Regions from separate parts of the Streptomyces sp. NPDC002130 genome, predicted to be linked through region 2. Evidence: riboswitches for the same ligand, from Rfam matches in the RefSeq annotation. Region 2 holds a riboswitch; the other holds the start of a gene.

Region 1 (7,701 bases), on a different contig from region 2:
ACCACCGCGATGAGCGTGGCGGCGACGGCGTACGACAGGGAGTTGCCGATCGCCTCGATCGGCGGGACCAGGAACACTCCCCCGTCCTCGCGGGTCAGCGCCCGGTAGTAGCCGAAGCCCGGCGCGCCCAGGGACCGCTGCACGAGCACCGCGAGCGGCAGCACGAGCAGGACGGCGACGGTGACGAGCACCCCGCCGAGCAGCGCCCACTGCCCGGCGCCACGCGGCCGGCGCGCGGTCACGGAGGCGTCCACCAGCCGTAGCGCGGTCTCCCGCCGCCGCACGGTCCAGGCGTGCAGGGCGAGGATCGCGCCCACGGCGACGAACTGGATGAGGGTCAGCACGGCCGCCGTGGACAGGTCGAAGATCTCCGAGGTCTGCCGGTAGATCTCCACCTCCAGGGTGGAGAAGGTGGGCCCGCCGAGGATCTGCACGACACCGAAGGAGGTGAAGGTGAACAGGAAGACCATCAGCGCGGCGGCGGCCACGGCCGGGGCGAGCGCGGGCAGCGTGACCTGCCGCCAGGCCTTCATCGGCGACGCCCCGAGCATGCGCGCGGCCTCTTCCTGCCGCGGGTCGAGCTGCGCCCAGAGCCCGCCGACCGTCCTGACGACGACCGCGTAGTTGAAGAAGACGTGCGCGAGCAGGATCGCCCATACGGTGGTGTCCAGCCGTACGCCCCACAGCTCGTCGAGCAGCCCGCCCCGCCCGACGAGCGCCAGGAACGCCGTACCGACGACGACCGTCGGCAGCACGAACGGAACGGTCACGACCGCCCGCAGGACCTGCTTGCCGGGGAAGTCGAAGCGGGCGAAGACGTACGCGCCGGGGAGTGCGACGAGCAGCGTGAGCGCGGTGGAGACCACCGCCTGCCAGGTGGTGAACCACAGCACGTGCCGGACGTCGGACTGCGCCAGCACCTCCCCGAGCCGTGCGAGGTGCCAGGCCCCGTCGGTCTTGAGGCCGCGCGCGACGATCGCCGCGACGGGGTAGGCGAAGAAGACCGCGAAGAACGCGACGGGCACGGCCAGCAGACCGAGCCGCGCCGCCGCGCCCCGCCTGCGCGCGGTTACTTCAGTACGAGTGAGGTCCACGACTTGACCCACTGGTCACGGTGGTCGGCGATCTGCGCCGGGGCCATGGTCTCGGGGTCCTTCGCCTGCGGTCCGTACTTGACGAACTCCGGCGGCACCTGGGCGCCCTCGGTCACCGGGTACACGAACATGTTGAGCGGCATGTCCTCCTGGAACCTCTGGCTGATGAGGAAGTCGAGGAGGGCCTTGCCACCCTTGGTGTTCTTGGCGTTGCTGAGCAGCCCCGCGTACTCGACCTGCCGGAAGCAGGTGCCCTCGACGACACCGGTCGGCGCCGTGCTCGGCTTGGGGTCGGCGAAGACGACCTCGGCGGGCGGCGAGGAGGCGTACGACACGACGAGCGGCCGGTCGCCCTTGGCCTTCTTGCCGCCGGCCGACCCGGAGAACTCCTCGTTGTAGGCCTGCTCCCAGCCGTCGACGACCTTCACGCCGTTGGCCTTGAGCTTCATCCAGTAGCCCTTCCACCCGTCGTCGCCGTACTTCGCGGCCGTGCCGAGCAGGAAGCCGAGGCCGGGCGAGGACGAGGAGGCGTTCTCGGTGACGAGCAGGTCCTTGTACGCGGGCTTGACCAGGTCGTGGAAACTCCGCGGCGGCGCCAGCTTGTGATCGGCGAAGTACTTCTTGTCGTAGTTGACGCAGATGTCGCCGGTGTCGATGGGCGTGACCCGGTGCTTGTCCCGGTCGACGCGGTACTCGGCCTTGATCCGCTCGGACCCCTTCGCCTCGTACGACTGGAAGAGGCCGTTGTCGAGGGCGCGGGACAGCAGGGTGTTGTCGACGCCGAAGAAGACGTCGCCCTGCGGGTTGCCCTTGGTGAGGATGGCCTTGTTCACGGCCTGCCCGGCGTCGCCGTCCTTCAGGACGTTCACCTTGTAGCCGGACTGCTTCTCGAAGGCCGCGATGACGTCCTTGGACGCGGCCCACGAGTCGTGACTGACGAGCGTCACGGTCTTGGAGTCGCCGGACCCCTGGCCGCCGTCGGACGACCCGCACGCGGCCAGTGCGCCGGCCATGCCGAGCCCGACGACCGCCGCCGTCAGCCGCTTGATGTTGTTACTCACTGGATTCCTCCTGGAGTGACCAGGAGAAGACGCGGCCCCGCCCGGGACTTCCGGGGTCCCGGGCAGGGCGCAACAGCTCGAGTGGTGACCGATCTCCCTACCCAGAATGACCTGGGCCAGGTTCGGAGGGTCTGCGGCCGTGTGCCGCACTCTCAGCGCTGTGGCGCTCCCCTGTCGGAATATGCAGATGTTCTTACGGCGGTCAGACTACCGTTCGGTGGCCGCGAGCTGACCACACGCCCCGTCGATCTCCTGACCACGGGTGTCCCGGATCGTCACCGGCACACCATGGGCGGCGATGGCCTCCACGAAGGCCTTCTCGTCCTCGGGCCGCGAGGCGGTCCACTTCGACCCCGGCGTCGGGTTCAGCGGGATGAGATTGACATGCACGGGCTTGCCCTTGAGCAGCCGCCCGAGCCGGTCACCGCGCCAGGCCTGGTCGTTGATGTCCCGGATCAGCGCGTACTCGATGGACAGCCGGCGCCCGGACTTGGCGCTGTACTCGAAACCGGCGTCCAGCACCTCGCGGACCTTCCAGCGCGTGTTCACGGGTACGAGGGTGTCGCGCAGCTCGTCGTCGGGCGCGTGCAACGAGATGGCCAGGCGGCACTTGAAGCCCTCGTCGGCGAACCGGTGGATGGCGGGGACGAGGCCGACGGTGGAGACGGTGATGCCGCGCTGGGACAGGCCGAGGCCATCGGGCTCGGGGTCGGTGAGCCGCCGGATGGATCCGATGACCCGGTTGTAGTTGGCGAGCGGCTCGCCCATGCCCATGAAGACGATGTTGCTGAGCCGAGCCGGGCCGCCGGGGACCTCCCCGTCCCGCAGCGCCCGCATCCCGTCCACGATCTGATGGACGATCTCGGCGGTGGACAGATTCCGGTCGAGACCCGCCTGCCCGGTCGCGCAGAACGGGCAGTTCATCCCGCACCCGGCCTGGGAGCTGATGCACATGGTCACCCGGTCCGGATAGCGCATCAGCACGGACTCGACGAGCGTCCCGTCGAACAGCCGCCACAGTGTCTTGCGAGTGGTGCCCTGGTCGGTCGACAGATGCCGAACGACGGTCATCAGCTCGGGCAGCAGGGCTTCCTGCAGCCGCCCCCGGGCACCGGCCGGGATGTCGGTCCACTGCTCCGGATCATGCGCGTACCGCGCGAAGTAGTGCTGCGAGAGCTGCTTGGCACGAAACGGCTTCTCCCCGACCGCGACAACGGCCTCCTTGCGCTCGGCAGGAGTGAGATCGGCAAGATGCCGCGGCGGCTTCTTGGCTCCGCGGGGGGCGACGAAAGTGAGTTCTCCGGGCTTCGGCATAACCCTCCTAGTGTCGCAGATCCATTTGGGTGACCCGCAGCTGTCGTCAGTAGTCGTCACCGGTCGCCGCCGAGCGCCCTCGGACGGCCCAGAGACGACCCAGGTTCGATCACGCGTCGGCTCCCTGCCACTCGTCCAGCCGGACCCTGACCTGGTGGCTGCGGTCGTCGTGCCAGTAGACCTCACCTCTGACCAAGGTCCCGAGGGACGGAAGCTCCATCCCCAGCGGCATGCGCGTGATATGCGGTTACAGGGCGAACGGCTCGTAGGACATGGCTCGGTCGACGACCTTCTCCGCCGTCAAGTGCGGGTCGTTGTCCCAGAAGACGTAGTCGCTGATGTGTGGGCAGCCAAGCCCACGCACGAGTCCCGTGAGGATGTCGTCGGCTTCGGCCTCATCGGCGTAGTCGGCGTTCATGAGCCGCTGGACGAGGTGGATCGCTTCAGCTCGATTCATGCTGCGGGGAGTGGTCACGCTGCCTCGGTGCCGGGTGTGTGGCCGCGCTCCGAGGACTTTCCCAGTCTTATCGAAGAGGGGCCTGCTGGAATGACGCCCGCCTGTAAGGATTGAGCGGATCATCCTACTAAACGAGGGGCGAGCATGCTCGTGCTCATACTGTCAGTCGTCGTTTCGCTCATCATCGGCGGCTGCGTCTGCGTCTACTGGGCGGCCCGGGGCGACGCCCCCCGCTGGGCACGTGGGGTGGCCAAGGCGACGCTGCTCGGCAGCGAACTGGCCCGCAGCGCGAGCCGAAAGTCCCACACCCAGCAAGGCGGCGGGGACGACTAGGGTCTGTCCGGGAAACTGAGCCCCGCGGTTCTCGTATCCGGTCGGCTGAGGCCGTCGCCGCCGAGCAGGTCGAGGATGTGGGGCCACGCAGCCTCGCCCAGGAGTGCGTCGGCCTGGGCGGTGCCCCCGTACGCGAAACGCGTGGACCCCGGCGCAAGGCTTTCGCCGGGAAGGCGTGGCCGGTGGCCGGCGTCGGCGCGGGCGATCAGCCGCACTGTCCGCCCGGCCGAGCGCCGACGCCGAGCCAGCTCTTCAGCGAAGGGAAGCGACGGCCACATCGCGTCGTCGCCGCCTGCGACGAGGAGCAGATCGGCTCTGGCCGCCTCCACGGGGATCTCCGTGTGTGGCAGCGAATGAGCGAAGGCCCGCTCGCTCTGTCGTACCAACCGCGGATCGCCAGAGGGCCGCTGTCCTGTTCCGCGGGGGCCCAGGAATCGTCCAGGGCCTCCGAACCATCGGATCGCCAAGGCTGTGAAGCCCCTGCCGGGCAAGGATGCACGCGCCCTCGCGCTCGACGCGAGGACCAGAACACCGACATCACCGCCACGGACGGGAGCGGCCAGTACGCCCTCCCAAGGGCCGGACGGCTCGCGCTCGGTGATGTCCACGCGCTCCCCCCCGTGTTCAAGTGGGCCTTCCTGGGGGTGTGGGCGCACTGCGGCGTGTTCGTCCTGTTCAAGCTGCGGCCGAACGGCTGGAAGTTCCCCCGGCGGCGCTGAGCCCAGCCGCCGGAGGAAGGATCGCCCCTACTCGCCCCTGTGCTCCAGCCGGTCCTTGAGCAGCTGCTCGTTGCGCGGGAGTTCCTTGCGGACCTGGGGGCGTACGACGAGCGGGACCAGGACCTTGCCCATGCCGTGGCCCTCGAAGTCGATGTCGATCGTGACGTGTGAGCGGCGGCCCTCGTCGTAGGGCTCGACCTCGCCGTGCACCTGCGCCCGGACAGGGCCGTCGACACCGCGCATGCCCCAGCTGTGCGGCGGGTCGTACTCGGTGACCTCCATGGTCATCGGCATGACGCGACGGCCGATGTGCCGGTGCACCCGGACCTTGGTGCCGACGCCGACGGGCCCCTCGTCGACACGCTCCGCGGAGACGGCGCTCAGCTGCCATTCGGGCATGCGCCCGGTGTCCATGACGTAGTCGTAGACCTCCTCGGGACGGCGGTCCACATCGATGCTCTCTCGGATGATGGCCATGGTGGCCCCCTTCGGGAGGTACATCTGAATCGTCCCACTTCAGGCCCCGGACTTCTCCCCGAGACGGCAACGAGCCCCCGCCCGGAAGGGCGGGGGCTCGCTGACAGAAGTCGCCTCAGCCGGACCCGACGAACAGCACGAGCAGCAGCCACACCACCGGAGCCGTGGGCAGCAGCGAGTCGAGCCGGTCCATGATGCCGCCGTGCCCCGGCAGCAGCGTGCCCATGTCCTTGATGCCGAGGTCCCGCTTGATCATGGACTCGCCGAGGTCGCCCAGCGTGGCGGTGACCGCGACCGCGAGGCCCAGCACCAGACCCTGCCACCAGGCACCGTCGTCGATGAGGAACTGCATGCACAGCGCCCCCGCGACCATGGCGAAGGAGACCGCGCCGAGCAGCCCCTCCCGGGTCTTGCCGGGGCTGATGCGCGGGGCGAGCTTGTGCCGGCCGAACCGCCAGCCGACGGCGTACGCCCCGGTGTCGCTGACGACCGTCAGCAGCAGGAAGGTGAGCACCCGCTGCGGCCCGTCGTCCGCGGTCAGCATCATCGCGACGAAGGTCGCCAGGAACGGCACGTAGAACGCAGCGAAGACACCCGCCGTGACGTCTCTCAGGTAGCCCTCGGGCGGTTCGGTCATGCGCCAGACCAGGACGGCCAGTGCCGTGAGCGCCATCGCCACCCACGCGCCCTCGGCGCCCCGGACGTACCCGGCGACGATCATCGCGGCACCACCGAGCGCGAGCGGCACGAGCGGCGCCCGGATGCCCTTGCGTTCCTCCAGCCGCTTGGTCAGCTCCCACAGGCCCACCACCACGGCCACCGCGACGACACCGACGAACACGGCCTTGACGACGAACAGCGAGGCGACGATCACCACACCGAGCCCGACGCCGACCCCTATCGCGGCACTCAGGTCGCGACCCGCGCTCTTCTTCGGCGGCTTGGGCGCCGGCTGCGAGGCGTCGGGCATGGGCTCCGGATTCGTGTCGTTTCGGACCGGGTGACCGCTCAGCCGAGCAGCCCCCCGGTCGTCATCCTGGTTTCCGCCGAAGTCGGTCACGTCGGGCACGATGGGCATGGGGCGAGTCTGAGGCGCTTCATACGCATCGTATGCGGGACCCGCCGGAGCGGCCCCTTGGACGTGCCCCTGGCCCGGGCCCTGGACGTGCCCGTGACCATGCGCTTGGTCGGTGGGCCCCCAGTACCCGGCCTGTGGCGGCGCCCCCCAGGAAGAGTCGTTCATCAGACCTCGAGCAGCTCCGCTTCCTTGTGCTTCAGGAGCTCGTCCACCTGCGCGACGTACTTCGCGGTGGTGTCGTCGAGCTCCTTCTCCGCACGGCGGCCCTCGTCCTCGCCGACCTCGCCGTCCTTGATCAGCTTGTCGATGGCTTCCTTCGCCTTGCGGCGCACGGAGCGGATCGAGATCTTCGCGTCCTCGCCCTTGCTCTTGGCGACCTTGATGTACTCGCGGCGGCGCTCCTCGGTGAGCTCGGGGAACACCACACGGATGATGTTGCCGTCGTTGCTCGGGTTGACGCCCAGGTCGGAGTCGCGGATCGCCTGCTCGATGTTGCGCAGGGCCGTCTTGTCGAACGGGGTCACTACCGCCATACGCGGCTCCGGCACGGAGAACGAGGCCAGCTGGTTGATCGGCGTCGGCGCGCCGTAGTAGTCGGCCACGATCTTGTTGAACATCGCCGGGTGCGCACGGCCGGTGCGGATCGCGGCGAAGTCCTCCTTGGCGACCACGACGGCCTTCTCCATCTTCTCCTCGGCCTCGAGGAGGGTCTCTTCGATCACCACTTGCTCCTGCGTGTCTTGAGTAGGCCCGGCTGCGGTTCCATGTGGGGCGGCGGCCGGCTGCGTCGCGTCTTCTTCCTGCACGGTTCCCGACCGGCGGGACATTGTCCATCCCCCGGCCCGGCTCCGTCCCGTCCGTCCCCCGGACGGGGTTGTACCCGGGGTGTCAGTCCCGGCTGCCGGGGTCCCCCACCAGCGTGCCGATCTTCTCACCCTTGACGGCGCGTCCGATGTTGCCCTCCGCCAGCAGCTCGAAGACCACGATCGGGAGCTTGTTGTCGCGGCACAGCGTCACGGCCGTGGCGTCGGCGACCTTCAGATCGCGCGTGATGACCTCGCCGTAGCCGAGATGATCGAACTTCACCGCGTCCGGGTTGGTCTTGGGGTCGGAGTCGTAGACCCCGTCCACGCCGTTCTTGCCCATGAGCAGCGCCTCGGCGTCGATC
Region 2 (7,701 bases):
GATTCAGCTCCAACCTCCGGCTGTCCGACTTCGCCGACGAGCAGGTCCTGTTCGCCACCCACAAGGACGGCGAGCTGCTCACCGCCGAGCACGGCTTTCCGCTGCGCCTGATCGTCCCCCACCTCTACGCCTGGAAGGGCCCCAAGTGGGTGCGCGGTGTTGAGTACATGACCGCCGACCGGCGGGGCTTCTGGGAGGAGCGCGGCTACCACAACATCGGCGACCCCTGGCGGGAGCAGCGCTACTCGTACCAGGAGCTGCCGGGGGACGGCCCCGACCTCTGAGCGGTCAGCCGTCGCGCAGCTTCTTCAGCCGCTCCACGTCGGCCGCGTGCCCCTGCTTGCCGCCCGGCGTCTCGATGATCAGCGGCACGCCCGCGGTCGCGGGATGCGTCATCAGCGCCCGGAACGGGTCCTCGCCGATGTGGCCGACGCCGATGTTCTCGTGCCGGTCCTTGTGCGCGCCCACGACGTCCTTGGAGTCGTTGGCGTGGATCAGCTTCAGCCGGCCCTCGCCGACGGTGTCCACCAGCAGGTCCAGCGTCTGGTGCATGCCGCTCGGGCCGGTCAGGTCGTGCCCGGCGGCGTAGATGTGGCAGGTGTCCAGGCACACGCCGAGCATCGGGTGGGCGTCCAGAGCCTCGAAGTACGGGCCGAAGTCCCACGTCCGCGAACACAGCGAGGCGCCCTGCCCGGCCGTCGACTCCAGCAGCAGGAACGGGTCGTCGTCGTGGGTCAGCTCGTCCAGCAGCGGCAGCAGGTGCTCCCGTACCTGCTTCAGCGCCACGGACCGCTCCCGGCCCCCGGTCGCGCTGCCGGTGTGCACGACCACGCCCAGCGCCCCTATTTCCCGCCCGCGCCGCAGCGAGTGCCGCAGCGACTCCACCGACCGCTCCACGGTCGCCTCGGTGTGCGAGCCGAAGTTGATCAGGTAGGGGGCGTGCACATAGGCCGGGATCGACTCGGCCGCGCACGCCTCGCGGAACGCCTCGTCCTGCTTGGGGTTGCCGGTCGGCGTGGCCCAGCCGCGCGGGTTGGCGACGAAGACCTGGACGGCCTCCGCCTCCAGATCACGGGCGTACGACAGGCCTACGGAATGGAGCCCACCGGCCACGGGGACGTGGCCGCCCACCGGGTTGCGGGAGGGACCGGACAGCTGACTGTTCACCCGTTCAGGGTGTCATGCGTCCGGCCCTGCCCCGTCCGCGGGCCTCTGCCCGCCGGCCTCACCTGATCTTGATCGTGATCGTCGAGCCCTTGGGCGCGGTCTCGCCGCCTTCGACGGACTGGCTCTTGACGGTGTCGCCGAACAGGCCGAGCAGCCCGCGGTCCTCGTCGACCTCGAACCCGGCGCCCTCCAGCGCCTGCCTGGCGTCGTCGACGCTGTCGCCGACCACGTCCGGGACCTCGATCATCTCGGGTCCCTTCGACAGCGTCAGCGTGACGGTGTCGCCCTCGGCCGCCGGGCCGCCGGACCTCGGCGTCTGCCGGACGACCTGGCCCTTGTCGTACTCGGAGGAGTTGACCCGCTCGGTGGCGATCTTCACCTTGAGGCCGGCGTCCTCCAGCTCGGCCCGGGCGTCGGCCTCGTCGTCACCGGTGACGTCGGGGATGTCGATGCGGGCGCCCTTGCTGACGACCAGTGCGACGGCCGTGCCCGCCCGCACCTTCGTGCCGTCCGCAGGGCGCGCGGAGATCACCGAGCCGCGCGGTACATCCTCGCTGAACTCCCGGGTGACCATGCCCGGCTCCAGCCCGTCGTCCCTCAGCTGGTCCTGCGCCGTGCCCAGTTTCCGACCCGCCAGGGCGGGCACGCGCACGGTCTCGGGGCCGTCGGAGATGGTGAACGACACGGAGTCGTTGACGCGGATCCGGGCGCCCGGCTCGGGGTCGGTGCCGATGATCGTGCCGCGCTTGACGGTGTCGCTGTGGGCATGGCTGACCTTGCCGACCTCCAGACCCGCGTCCTGCAGCCGGTCCTCGGCCTCGTCCTGGGTCTTCGCCAGCAGCGGCGGGACTTTGGTGAACTGGCCGGAGTTGATGTACCAGATGCCGGCGCCGAGGCCGAGCACGAGCAGGACGGCCACGGCGATGGCCGCCGGTCCGCGCCGGAATCCCGGGCGGCGTCGCCGGGACGGCGGAGGCGGCGGCGGGGTCGCGAACCTGCTGGTGCGGTCGAGGGCGGCCCCCTCGTCGTCCTCGTTCACCGGCAGCGGGCGCGGTGTGGTCAGGGCGCGCGGGATCACGGTCGTCCGGTCGTCGCCGTTGTCGTGGTCCACCGCGAGCGCCTGCGGCGGCACCGCGTCCAGCTGCTCCTCGTCCAGCCGGCCGCGTCCGTCGCGGACCTGCGCGAGCAGCGCCACCGCGTCGTGCGGGCGCAGAGCCGGGGTGCGGGCCGTCGCCGAGGCCACCATCGCGTCCAGCTCGTACGCCATGCCGGGCACGGCGGCCGAGGGCGGGGGCACGTCCTCGTGCAGGTGCTTGTAGAGGATCACGGCCGGGGAGTCCCCGTCGTGCGGCTTGTCGCCGGTCAGCATCTCGTACAGCATCACGCCGCACGCGTACACGTCGACGCGGGGATCGGCGGTGCCGTCCTCTATCTGCTCCGGGGCGAGGTAGGAGACCGTGCCGAGCACGGTGCCGGTGGTGTTCGTCACCGTGTCCACGGCCCGGACCAGGCCGAAGTCGGCGACCTTGACCCGCCCGTCGTCCCCTATCAGGACGTTCTCCGGCTTCATGTCGCGGTGCACGAATCCGGCGCGGTGCGCCGCGCCCAGGGCGGCCAGCACCGGCTCCAGGATGTCCAGGGCGGCGCGCGGCTGCAGCGCCCCGCGCTCGCGCAGCACGTCCCGCAGGGTGCAGCCCGCGACGTACTCCATCGCCAGGTACACGTACGAGCCGTCGGTGCCCTGGTCGAAGACCTGCACCACGTTCGGATGGGCCAGCCGGGCCACCGACTTCGCCTCGCGGATGAACCGCTCGACGAACGAGGCGTCGACCGCGAGCGAGGGATGCATCACCTTGAGCGCGAGGACCCGGTCGAGCCGGGTGTCCACGGCCCGGTAGACCGTGGCCATCCCGCCGACCGCGATCCGCGCGTCGATGCGATACCGGCCGTCGAGCACCTGCCCGACCAAGGGGTCCTGAAGGGTCGTGTCCACGCAGGCGAGTGTACGAGCCGACACCGACAGCTCTTCCGCCCCGCCCGATTTCGGGGCGCGACTGCAGCCGACCTGTGACGTCTGTCCGCCCCCCCCGCTGCGCCGGGCTGCGGACCGACCCGCCCCCAGCACAAGCGCGGGTCACTGAAAAGCAGGCCGCTCCGGATCGAGCACAGCCATACCCTCACCCGGCGAAGACGCCTGCGCGAAGTGCCGCCGCGGGATGCGCCCAGCTCGATACGCCAACCGCCCGGCTTCCACCCCGCTCCTCATGGCGGAAGCCATCAGCACGGGTTCCTGCGCCCGCGTCACCGCCGAGGCGAGCATCACGCCCGCACACCCCAGCTCCATCGCCAGCGCCGCGTCCGACGCCGTCCCCGCGCCCGCGTCCAGGATCACCGGCACGCGCGCGTGCTCGACGATCAACTGGAAGTTGTGCGGGTTGCGGATGCCGAGCCCGGAGCCGATCGGCGAGCCGAGCGGCATGACCGCCGCGCAGCCCACGTCCTCCAGCTTCCGCGCGAGCACCGGATCGTCGTTGGTGTACGGCAGCACCGTGAACCCGTCGTCGACCAGGGTCTCGGCCGCCTCCAGCGTCTCGATCGGGTCCGGCAGCAGGGTGCGCTCGTCGGCGATGACCTCCAGCTTGATCAGGTCCGTGCCGAGGGCCTCGCGCGCCAGGCGGGCCGTCAGGACGGCCTCGCCGGCGGTGAAGCAGCCCGCCGTGTTCGGCAGCACCCGGATGCCGAGCTTGTCGAGGACGGACAGCACCGAGCCGTGCACCGAGGCGTTCACCCGGCGCATCGCGACCGTGGTCAGCTCCGTCCCGGACGCGACCAGCGACCGCTCCAGCACGTCGAGGCTGGGCGCCCCGCCCGTGCCCATGATCAGACGGGACGTGAAGGACGTACCACCGAGGACGAACGGATCGTCGGCCATGGTCAGCCTCCCTGGACGGCGGTCAGGACTTCCACGCGGTCCCCCTCGGACAGGGGCGTGGCGGGCCACTGGGTGCGTGGGACGACGGTTTCGTTGAGGGCGGCGGCCACGCCCGAGGGCGAGGCCGTGAGCGACCTCACGACGGTGTCCAGGGCCGTGCCGGGCCCGACGTCCCGGGGCTCGCCGTTGACGGAGATGTTCATGCGGGCTGCTCCGTGAGTGCGGTGGCGGGACTGAAGCGTTTCGGGGTGAAGGGGCGGGCCTCCCCGGGGAGTTCGCCCGTCGCCAGGACGTGCGCCATGGCGTCGCCGGTCACCGGTGTGAGCAGGACGCCGTTGCGGTAGTGCCCGGTGGCCAGCAGCAGCCCCTCCAGACCGGTGGGCCCGAGCAGCGGCGCATTGTCGGGGGAGCCGGGCCGCAGCCCGGCCCTGGTCTCGGTGAGCGGCAGCTCGGTGATGCCCGGGACCAGCTCGTGCGCGTCCCGCAGCAGCTCGTACACGCCGCCCGCGGTTACGGTGGTGTCCCAGCCCAGCTCCTCGCTGGTGGCCCCGACGACCAGTTCGCCGCTCGCGCGCGGCACCAGGTAGACATGGCTGCCGCGCACGACCGCGCGCACGGTCCGGCTCAGGAACGGCCCGTGCCGCAGCGGCATCGTCAGCCGCAGGACCTGCCCCTTCACCGGCCGCACGGGAGGCAGTACGTCCTCCGGAACGCCCGCGAGCCGCCCGCTGAGACTGCCCCCGGCGAGCACCACCTGCCCGGCGGCGGCCTCGGTCCCGTCGGCCAGGACGGCGCCCGCGGCCCGGTCCCGGACCACGGTCAGCCGTTCCGCCCACGTCCGGTGGAAGACCACGCCCGTCCGCTCACAGGCGGCGACCAGGGCACCGGCCAGCCGCCGGGGATCGATCTGGTGATCGCCGTCGACCCGCAGCCCGCCGCGCACGCCCGGCGCGAGCATCGGCTCCAGGCGCCGGCACTCGCGTCCCGACAGCCACTGCGACTCCAGGCCCGACTGCTGCTGCAGGGCGTGCAGTTCGCGCAGGTGGGCCCGGTCGTCGGCGTCCAAGGCCACGGCGAGCGTGCCGCAGCGGCGGTAGCCGAGGTCCCGGCCGGTCAGCTCGGTGAGCTCGGCGGCGAAGTCCGGGTAGCGCCGGGCCGAGGCGAGATTCAGGCCGAGCAGGGTCTGCTCGCCGTAGTGCAGCTCCGTGACGGCGGCCAGCATGCCGGCCGCGACCTGTGCGGCCCCGCCGCCCGGCTCGGGGTCGACGACGGCCGTGGCGAATCCTCGCTGCGCGGCCCGCCAGGCCGTGACCAGGCCGATGATCCCGCCCCCGATGACCAGGACGTCTGACGATGTGGACGTAGGCGACATGGGCGTCCAGCCCCTCCCTTCGCCGGCATGACCCGGATCAGGTTCGTACGGTCGGAGGCCGCCAGCCTCCCTCTCAGCCCGGTGCGTCCGGGCTCCCGCGAGTGCTTTACGTTGGCCACCCTAGCCCGATGCCCTGCCCCGCAGTAAGGGAGCCTCAGTCCATGGCCCGGTCCCTCGACGGTCTCGTCCTCGCCCCGGTCGCCGACCAGGCACCGGGTCAGGTGGGCACCCGCACCCGGTTCACGTACCACGAGCGGGAGGGCGAGATCTGGGCCGAGTACACGGGCGGCGACGTCGTACGCGGGCATCTCGTGGGTACCCGGGAAGGTGACCGGCTGGACTTCCGGTACGTCCAGCTCAAGCGGGACGGGACCACGTCCTCGGGGCACTGCGTGTCGGCGGTCGTGGAGCTGCCCGACGGGCGGGTGCGGCTGGAGGAGACCTGGGAGTGGGAGTCCCGGCGGGGCAGCGGCACGAGCGTTGTGGAGCAGGTCACGGCGCATGAGCACTGACTGACAAAACGTCAGGTGTCTATGGTGATCAGGTGAGCGAGCAGACGCAGGAACGAGGTCCGTCCGCGCCCCGGCGCGTCGTCGTGGCGGGTGCGGGCATGGCCGGGGTGCAGACCGCCGTCGCGCTGCGCGAGCAGGGCTTCACCGGTGACGTGATCCTCATCGGCGCCGAGCCCCACCAGCCGTACGACCGGCCCCCGTTGTCCAAGGCCGTTCTGCTCGGCAAGTCCGAGGGCTCCGCCTTCGACATCGACTTCGAAGCCCTCGGCATCGAACTGCGGCTCGGCTGCGAGGTGCTGGGCCTGCGCCCCGCCGACCACGAGCTGGACACCGAGGCCGGGCCGGTGCCGTACGACGTCCTGGTCGTCGCGACCGGCGCGGAACCCGTCCGGCTGCCCGGCACCGAGGGCGTGCCGGGTGTGCATCTGCTGCGCACCCTGGACGACGCCGAGCGGCTGCGGCCGGTGCTGGCCCGCCAGCACGACATCGTCGTCGTCGGCGCGGGCTGGATCGGCGCGGAGTTCGCCACCGCCGCGCGCGAGGCGGGCTGCGCGGTGACCGTGGTCGAGGCCGCCGAACGCCCGCTCGCCGGGGCGCTGCCGGCGGAGGTCGCCGCCCCGATGGCCGGCTGGTACGCCGACGCGGGCGCGGTCCTGCGGACGCACGCGCGCGTGGAGCGTGTCGAACCCGGTGTCGTCGTCCTCGACGACGGCTCGCGGCTGCCGGCGGGCGCTGTCGTCGTCGGCATCGGCGCCCGCCCCGCGACTGCCTGGCTGGCCGGTTCCGGGATCGAGCTGGGCCCCCACGGCGAGATCGTGGCCGACGAGCATCTGCGCACGGCCGTGCCGGATGTGTACGCGGTCGGCGACTGCGCCTCCTTCCCCTCGGGGCGCTACGGCGAGCGCCTGCTGATCCACCACTGGGACAACGCCCTCCACGGTCCGCGCACGGTCGCCGTGAACATCGTCGGCGGGGCCACGGGGGAGACACCGGCGGTGTACGACCCGGTGCCCTACTTCTGGTCCGAGCAGTTCGGGCGGTTCGTCCAGTACGCCGGGCACCACGCGGCCGCGGACACCACTCTGTGGCGGGGCGACCCTTCCGGTCCGGCCTGGACGGTCTGCTGGCTGCGGGGCCAACGGCTGGTCGCACTCCTGGCGGTGGGGCGGCCCCGGGACCTGGCGCAGGGCCGCCGCCTGATCGAGTCCGGCACACCGATGAACCCGGTGCTGCTGGCCGATCCGGCCAGGCCCATGAAAGCGGCGACGGCGTAGACGCGACGGCCTCGGTGAGGGCCGCGGGGCGGTGCTGCCGGGCCCGGCGCGTCCGCCCGGGTGGACCGGTCCGACTTCCGACTGTCAGTGGCAAATGGCAGGCTGGTTTCCGTGACCGAGATTGACGCAAAGATCGATGCTCTCGTCCCCGCCTGGCTCACCCTCCCCGACATCGCCGAACAGCTCGGCGTCGAGGTGACGCGTGTGCGGCAGCTGGTCAAGGACGGCCAGCTCATCGCCGTACGCCGAGGTGAGAACCGCGCGCTGCACGTCCCTGCCGCCTTCATCGACGGGGACAAGGTCGTCAAGGGCCTGTCCGGGACCCTGACGCTCCTGCGGGACGACGGCTTCACGGACGAAGAGATGCTGGAGTGGCTCTTCACCCCGGACCCCAGCCTGCCCGGCACGCCCGCGCAGGCGCTCAGCTAGTACTTCTACTCCGAC

The links. A riboswitch is a leader RNA that binds a small molecule or an ion and turns the genes downstream of it on or off. The one in region 2 is predicted to bind thiamine pyrophosphate.
Region 1: it holds a riboswitch for thiamine pyrophosphate, as region 2 does, so the genes downstream of both, ABT116_RS12720 (thiamine ABC transporter substrate-binding protein) here and thiO (glycine oxidase ThiO) in region 2, are expected to answer to the same signal.

The regions. Positions count from the first base shown of each region.
Region 1 is NZ_JBEOXI010000051.1:24,017-31,717, reverse strand. Features, by position in the region: gene ABT116_RS12725 (ABC transporter permease) at 1-1,094, opposite strand, end outside; gene ABT116_RS12720 (thiamine ABC transporter substrate-binding protein) at 1,070-2,107, opposite strand; TPP riboswitch at 2,232-2,338, opposite strand; gene rlmN (dual-specificity RNA methyltransferase RlmN) at 2,363-3,469, opposite strand; gene ABT116_RS12710 (bacteriocin immunity protein) at 3,717-3,926, opposite strand; gene ABT116_RS12705 (hypothetical protein) at 4,071-4,259, shown strand; gene ABT116_RS12700 (acyl-CoA thioester hydrolase/BAAT C-terminal domain-containing protein) at 4,256-4,588, opposite strand; gene ABT116_RS12695 (SRPBCC family protein) at 5,006-5,455, opposite strand; gene ABT116_RS12690 (phosphatidate cytidylyltransferase) at 5,571-6,698, opposite strand; gene frr (ribosome recycling factor) at 6,698-7,255, opposite strand; gene pyrH (UMP kinase) at 7,422-7,701, opposite strand, start outside.
Region 2 is NZ_JBEOXI010000294.1:1,399-9,099, forward strand. Features, by position in the region: gene ABT116_RS35635 (sulfite oxidase-like oxidoreductase) at 1-284, shown strand, start outside; gene ABT116_RS35640 (deoxyribonuclease IV) at 289-1,167, opposite strand; gene pknB (Stk1 family PASTA domain-containing Ser/Thr kinase) at 1,226-3,160, opposite strand; gene ABT116_RS35650 (thiazole synthase) at 3,302-4,099, opposite strand; gene thiS (sulfur carrier protein ThiS) at 4,102-4,302, opposite strand; gene thiO (glycine oxidase ThiO) at 4,299-5,471, opposite strand; TPP riboswitch at 5,469-5,580, opposite strand; gene ABT116_RS35665 (avidin-fold protein) at 5,633-5,983, shown strand; gene ABT116_RS35670 (NAD(P)/FAD-dependent oxidoreductase) at 6,016-7,257, shown strand; gene ABT116_RS35675 (Rv2175c family DNA-binding protein) at 7,369-7,686, shown strand.